Regions from separate parts of the Nocardioides sp. QY071 genome, predicted to be linked through region 1. Evidence: riboswitches for the same ligand, from Rfam matches in the RefSeq annotation. Region 1 holds a riboswitch; the other holds the start of a gene.
What was found. Region 1 has a riboswitch for glycine ahead of gcvT (glycine cleavage system aminomethyltransferase GcvT). Riboswitches for the same ligand answer to the same signal wherever they lie in the genome.
Positions count from the first base shown of each region.

Region 2: it holds a riboswitch for glycine, as region 1 does, so the genes downstream of both, gcvP (aminomethyl-transferring glycine dehydrogenase) here and gcvT (glycine cleavage system aminomethyltransferase GcvT) in region 1, are expected to answer to the same signal.

Region 1 is NZ_CP124681.1:2,158,193-2,161,561, forward strand. It holds gene gcvH (glycine cleavage system protein GcvH) at 1-297, opposite strand, end outside; gene gcvT (glycine cleavage system aminomethyltransferase GcvT) at 315-1,433, opposite strand; glycine riboswitch at 1,591-1,686, opposite strand; gene QI633_RS10360 (SDR family NAD(P)-dependent oxidoreductase) at 1,772-3,298, shown strand.
Region 2 is NZ_CP124681.1:2,674,205-2,677,573, forward strand. It holds gene QI633_RS12830 (MerR family transcriptional regulator) at 1-222, shown strand, start outside; gene QI633_RS12835 (bifunctional nuclease family protein) at 264-734, shown strand; gene QI633_RS12840 (MerR family transcriptional regulator) at 923-1,486, shown strand; glycine riboswitch at 1,520-1,610, shown strand; gene gcvP (aminomethyl-transferring glycine dehydrogenase) at 1,696-3,369, shown strand, end outside.

The sequences.
Region 1 (3,369 bases):
CCAGCCCGTGCCGAACGGATCGCTGTTGACCAGGCTCGGGTCGGCGTCGACGGCGTCGTTGACCTCGACCACCTCACCGGTCACCGGCGCGTAGAGGTCGCTGACCGACTTGGTCGACTCGAGCTCGCCGCAGGGCTCGCCCGCGGTGACGGTGTCGCCGACGGTGGGCAGGTCGACGTAGACGACGTCGCCGAGGGCGTCGGCGGCGTACGCCGTGACGCCGACCCTGGCGTTGTCGCCGTCGACGGCGATCCACTCGTGCTCGGCGGTGTACTGGAGGTTCGTGGGGTTGCTCATGGTGGTCTCCTGAGGTCTCAGCGGTTGCGGTTGTAGAAGGGGAGCTCGACGACGTCGGCGTCCTCGAGGGTGCCGCGCAGCGACACCTGGAGCCGGGTGCCCGGGGCGGCGAGCGCCGGCGGGACGTAGGCCATCGCGATCGGCTTCTCCAGCGTGGGGGAGGGCGAGCCGCTCGTGACGACGCCGACCTCGGCGCCCGTGGCCGGGTCGAGGACCGGGTAGCCCGCGCGCGGCGAGCGGCGACCGGTGGAGACCAGGCCGACGAGGACCCGCTGCGGGCCCTCCTCCTTGCGCCGGGCGAGCGCCGCCTGGCCGACGAAGCCCTCGGGCTTGTCGAGTACGACGACCCGGCCGAGGTTGGCCTCGAAGGGCGTGGTGGCGCGGTCCAGCTCGTGGCCGTAGAGCGGCATCCCGGCCTCCAGGCGCAGGGTGTCGCGGCAGGCGAGGCCCGCGGGGACCAGGCCGTGTGACTCACCGGCCCTGCTCAGCGCGTCCCAGACGGCAGCCGCGTCGGCGGGGCGGCAGTAGACCTCGAAGCCGTCCTCGCCGGTGTAGCCGGTGCGGGCGAGCAGCACGTCGACGCCGGCGACCGTGCCGGCATCGATGGCGTAGTACCTCAGCGACGGGACGTCGAGCTCGGTGAGGCCGGTGAGGATCTGCGCCGAAGCGGGGCCCTGGACCGCCAGCAGTGCCCAGTCGGCCGACGTGTCGGTGACGCTGACGTCGTACCCCTCGGCACGGGCGACCAGCTCGGGCGCCACGACGGCGACGTTGCTGGCGTTCGCGACGACGAGGTAGTGCTCCTCGGCGAGGCGGTAGACGACGAGGTCGTCGATGATCCCGCCGTCCTCGGCGCAGATCATCGAGTAGCGCGCGCGGCCGACGCCGATCGCGGACGGGCGGCCGACCAGGGCGTGGTCGAGCGCGGCGCCGGCACCGGGACCGACCAGCTCGATCTCGCCCATGTGGGTCAGGTCGAACAGCCCGGCCGTCGTCCGCACCGCGCGGTGCTCGGCGGTCTCCGAGCCGTAGCGCACCGGCATCTGCCAGCCGGCGAAGTCGGTGAACGACGCGCCGAGAGCGGCATGGACGTCGTGCAGCGGCGTGAGCCGCGGGGTCGCTGAAGGTGTGCTCATCGGGAGGCTTCCTCGTGAAGAGCGCAGCGGTGTGCCGCGCTCGTGGCTGGGTTGCCTCCCCGCTCTGTCATCGCTACCTGAGAGCTTCACCGCCCGGCCGGGCGGCTTGCACCGTGGGTGCGGACCGGTGGATCCGGTCCGTCTTTCCAGAGTTCGCCTCGTCCCGGCGGTCAGGGGGCCTGAGAGATTCTTGGGGAGATTTGCTCCTTCGGCGCCCGTCCTCGTGGGACCGGGGCTCTCCCGCCGGGGTTCGAACGGCGCGATGTTGAGTTGTGACGCGCATCATGGCGCAGGGCGAGCATACGGCATCCGGCAGCGGGTCCCCGTACCATCGGGCGGTGCCTCGCCCCGACTCCGACGAGCAGCTGACCCGGATCGACCCGGACGAGCTCGCGATCACCCTCAAGGTCCTCCGTCAGGTCCCGCTCCTCGACCCCGAGCACGACGACGTGCGCACGATGAAGCGCGCCGCGTCGTACATGTACAAGCTGATCAAGAAGCAGCGGCGGGCCGAGATCCGCATGGAGCGGCAGCGGCACGACCAGGACATCATCGAGAGGACCGCGACCGGCTCGCGGATGCGGATCGACGACGAGACCGCCGGCATCCCGCTGGTCTCCACCGCGCAGGGCGCCTTCGCCGGTGAGCTGCTCACCGCGCGCGGCTGCTACATCTGCAAGGAGGACTTCACCCTCGTCGACGCGTTCTACCACTGGCTGTGTCCGCGTTGCGCGGCGATGAGCCACGCCAAGCGGGACCAGCGCACCGATCTCACCGGCAAGCGCGCGCTGCTGACCGGCGGCCGCGCCAAGATCGGCATGTACATCGCGCTGCGCCTGCTCCGCGACGGTGCGCACACGACGATCACGACCCGGTTCCCGAAGGACGCCGTACGCCGGTTCGCCGCGATGGAGGACTCCGTCGACTGGCTGCACCGGCTCAAGGTCGTCGGCATCGACCTGCGCGACCCCACCCAGGTCATCGCGCTCACCGACGACGTCGCCGCCGACGGCCCGCTCGACATCATCATCAACAACGCCTGCCAGACCGTACGACGGCTGCCGGGCGCCTACACGCACCTCACCGAGGGCGAGCTGGCGCCGCTGCCGACGGCCGAGTCGCTCGGGATCGAGGAGCTGCCCGAGATGGTGGCGTTCGACCGGATCTCCGAGGCGCACCCGGCGGCGATCGCCGGTGCCCTCGCGGACCACGCGGTCGCCCACCACGAGGGGGAGTCCGCCGAGGCGGCGCTCGCCGCCCACAATGCCGCCTCGATGACCGCGCTCGCGCTCAAGGCGGGCGGTGCCTCGCTCGAGCAGCACCTGGCCGGCACCGCGATCGACGCCGGTGGCCTGATCCCCGACATCCAGGACAACAACTCCTGGACCCAGGTGCTCGACGAGGTCGACCCGCTGGAGCTGCTCGAGGTGCAGTTCTGCAACTCGATCGCGCCCTTCCTCATCAACTCCCGGCTGCGCCCGGCGCTGCGCGCCGCCGTGCAGAACGGTGCCCGTCGCGCGTACATCGTCAACGTCTCGGCGATGGAGGGACAGTTCTCCCGCCGCTACAAGGGCGCCGGTCACCCCCACACCAACATGGCCAAGGCCGCGCTCAACATGATGACCCGCACCTCGTCGGGCGAGATGTTCGAGACCGACAAGATCCTGATGACGGCCGTCGACACCGGCTGGATCACCGACGAGCGACCGCACCACGAGAAGCTGCGGATCGCCGCCGAGGGCTGGCACGCGCCGCTCGATCTCGTCGACGGCGCCGCGCGCGTCTACGACCCGATCGTGCGCGGCGAGGCGGGCGAGGACCTGTACGGATGCTTCGTGAAGGACTACGAGCCCTCACCCTGGTGAGTCATCGGAGCACGACCGATCGGTCATGTCATCACCTTTTTGGGGTACGAACGTGCATGTGGTGTCCCTTT
Region 2 (3,369 bases), 520 kb from region 1:
ACCGCGCACGAGCTCGCCGACTACGGCATCGAGCCGCGCCACCTGCGCGCCTTCCGCACCGCGGCCGACCGGGAGGTCGGCCTCATCCAGCAGGTCGTGACGCCCCGCAAGGGCCGCGACGCCGGTGCGAGCGCGCGCGCGGAGGAGGCGGTCAGCGAGATCGCCGCTCTCTCGGTGCGCCTCCACGCGACCCTGGTCAAGGCCGGACTGCGCCGCATCTGAGCCCTCCCGGACGGCTCGGGCCGACGCAGTAGGCTGGAGGCATGCGCGAGGTCGACGTGATGGGTGTCCGGGTGGAGATGCCCTCCAACCAGCCGATCGTCCTGCTCCGAGAGGTCACCGGCGAGCGCTACCTGCCGATCTGGATCGGTGCCGTCGAGGCCACCGCGATCGCCTTCGCCCAGCAGGGGGTCGTCCCGCCACGGCCGCTGACCCATGACCTGATGCGCGACGTGCTCACCGCGACCGGCAACGAGCTGAGCGAGGTGCGGATCACCGACGTGCGCGAGGGCGTCTTCTACGCGACCTTGGTCTTCGCCTCCGGCGTGGAGGTCAGCGCGCGTCCCTCCGACTCGATCGCGCTCGCGCTGCGCACCGGTACGACGATCTTCTGCTCCGAAGAGGTCCTCGCCGAGGCCGGGCTCGCGGCCCCCGCCGAGGAGGAGGACGAGGTCGAGGCCTTCCGCGAGTTCCTCGACCACGTCTCGCCCGAGGACTTCGGCGCCGAGGGCTGAGGCGGCTGTCAGCCTCAGGCTGAGGTTGAGGGTTTTCGGCGACACGCCCAGCCATGTCTTTGACCGGCCCGACACCGCGGTCGTACCGTGAGGGAGTCGAAATGACAGCAGTGCAATCCCCCTTGCCTGAAGCGCCGCGACCTGGAGGTTCCGTGAACGAGCAGCAGCCCGAGAAGGTCGGTCAGGACGTGACCGCGGCGACTGCTGCCGCGCAGGAACAGGGGCTCCTGTTCACCGACGATGTCTCGCCGCTGCCCAGCGACCTCGGCTACCGCGGCCCGACCGCGTGCAACGCCGCCGGCATCACCTACCGCCAGCTCGACTACTGGGCCCGCACCGGCCTGATCGAGCCCAGCGTGCGCGGCGCCAAGGGCTCCGGCTCGCAGCGTCTCTACAGCTTCCGCGACATCTTGATCCTCAAGATCATCAAGCGACTCCTCGACGCCGGCATCTCGCTGCAGAACATCCGCACCGCGGTCAGCCACCTGCGCGAGCGCGGTACCGACGATCTCACCCAGGTCACCTTGATGAGCGACGGCGCATCGGTCTACGAGTGCACCAGCAACGACGAGGTCATCGACCTGCTGCAGGGTGGCCAGGGCGTCTTCGGCATCGCGATCGGCGGCGTGTGGCGCGAGATCGAGGGCACGCTGGCCGAGCTCCCGAGCGAGCACGCCAACGAGTCGGAGCAGTCGGCTCCGGTCGCCGGCGACGAGCTGGCCGCTCGCCGCGCGGCGCGCAACGTCGGCTGAACAGGTCGCAGACCTGTAGGCTGTACCTGCTGTTGATGCTGCACGGGAGAGTCAGGCCCCGTGCCTGCGCCGAAGGGGCAATCCCTCCCCGGAACCTCTCAGGCGCCAGGACCGTGTGGAGCAGGCAACTCTGAAGGCGCAGTGACGCGCCGACAGAGGGGGAGGGCTCGATTCATCTCATCGACCCGACCCGAGGAGCACGCCTGCTCATGAGCGCACCCTTCGTCAACCGTCACATCGGCCCGGACGAGGCCCAGGTCGAGACCATGCTCGACCGTCTCGGCCACACCTCGCTCGACGCCCTGATGGACGCCGCCGTCCCGAAGTCCATCCGCGCCACCGACCCGCTCGGCCTGCCGGCCGGAGTCGACGAGGAGACGGCCGCCGCCGAGCTCCGCGCCCTCGCCGGGGCCAACGTCCCGGGCGAGTCGATGATCGGCCTCGGCTACCACGCCACGGTCACCCCGGCCGTCATCCGGCGCAACGTGCTCGAGGACCCGAGCTGGTACACCGCCTACACGCCGTACCAGCCGGAGATCTCGCAGGGCCGTCTCGAGGCGCTGATCAACTTCCAGACGATGGTCGCCGACCTGGCCGGCCTCCACACCGCCGGCTCGTCGCTGCTGGACGAGGGCACGGCCGCGGCCGAGGCGGTCGCCCTGGCCCACCGCGCCAACCGCAAGGCGGCCGGTCCGTTCGTCATCGACGCCGACGCGCTGCCGCAGACGATCGACGTCGTCGCCACCCGATGCGAGGGCCTCGGCATCGAGATCCTCGTCGCCGACCTGACCGACGGGCTGCCCGAGGGCCCCGTCTCCGGCGTGCTCGTCCAGTACCCCGGCGCGTCGGGTCGTGTGCCCGACCTCAAGCCCGTCATCGACGCGGTCCACGAGCACGGCGGCCTGGCCGTCGTCGCCGCCGACCTGCTCGCGCTGACCCTGCTCGAGGCGCCGGGCGCGCTCGGTGCCGACGTCGTCGTCGGCTCGGCCCAGCGCTTCGGCGTCCCGCTGTTCTACGGCGGTCCGCACGCCGGCTTCATGGCCGTGCGCGAGGGCCTCGAGCGCCAGCTGCCCGGCCGTCTCGTCGGCGTCTCCGTCGACGCCGAGGGGCACCTGGCGTACCGCCTCGCGCTGCAGACCCGCGAGCAGCACATCCGCCGCGACAAGGCGACCTCCAACATCTGCACCGCCCAGGTGCTGCTCGCCGTCACGGCCGGCATGTACGCCGTCTACCACGGCCCGGACGGGCTGCGGGCGATCGCCGGCGACATCCACGGCCTGGCCCGTCGCGCTGCCGCCTCTCTCCAGGCGGCCGGCATCGAGGTCGTCAACGAGACCTTCTTCGACACCCTCAACGTCCGGGTCCCCGGCCGCGCCGAGGCCGTCGTGTCCGCAGCCCGTGAGGCGTCGGTCCACCTGCGCCTGGTCGACGCCGACACCGTCGGCATCTCGTTCGGCGAGACCGCCCGCGAGGCCACGCTGGTCGCCGTCCTCGACGCCTTCGGCGTCACCGAGGTGTCGGCCGAGGGCGACGCCGGCCTGCCCGAGGAGCTCGAGCGCACCACCGAGTTCCTCAGCCACCCGGTGTTCAACACCCACCACAACGAGACCTCGATGCTGCGCTACCTCGCGCGGCTCTCGAACCGGGACTATGCGCTCGACCGCGGCATGATCCCGCTCGGCTCGTGCACGATGAAGCTCAACGCGACCACCGAGATGGAGCCCATCTCTCTGGCCGGCTTCGCCAACCTGCACCCGTTCGTACCCGCCGCCGACGCCGACGGCTACCGCCGGCTGATCGACCAGCTCGAGGGCTGGCTCGCCGAGGTCACCGGCTACGACCGGGTCTCGATCCAGCCGAACGCGGGTGCCCAGGGCGAGTAC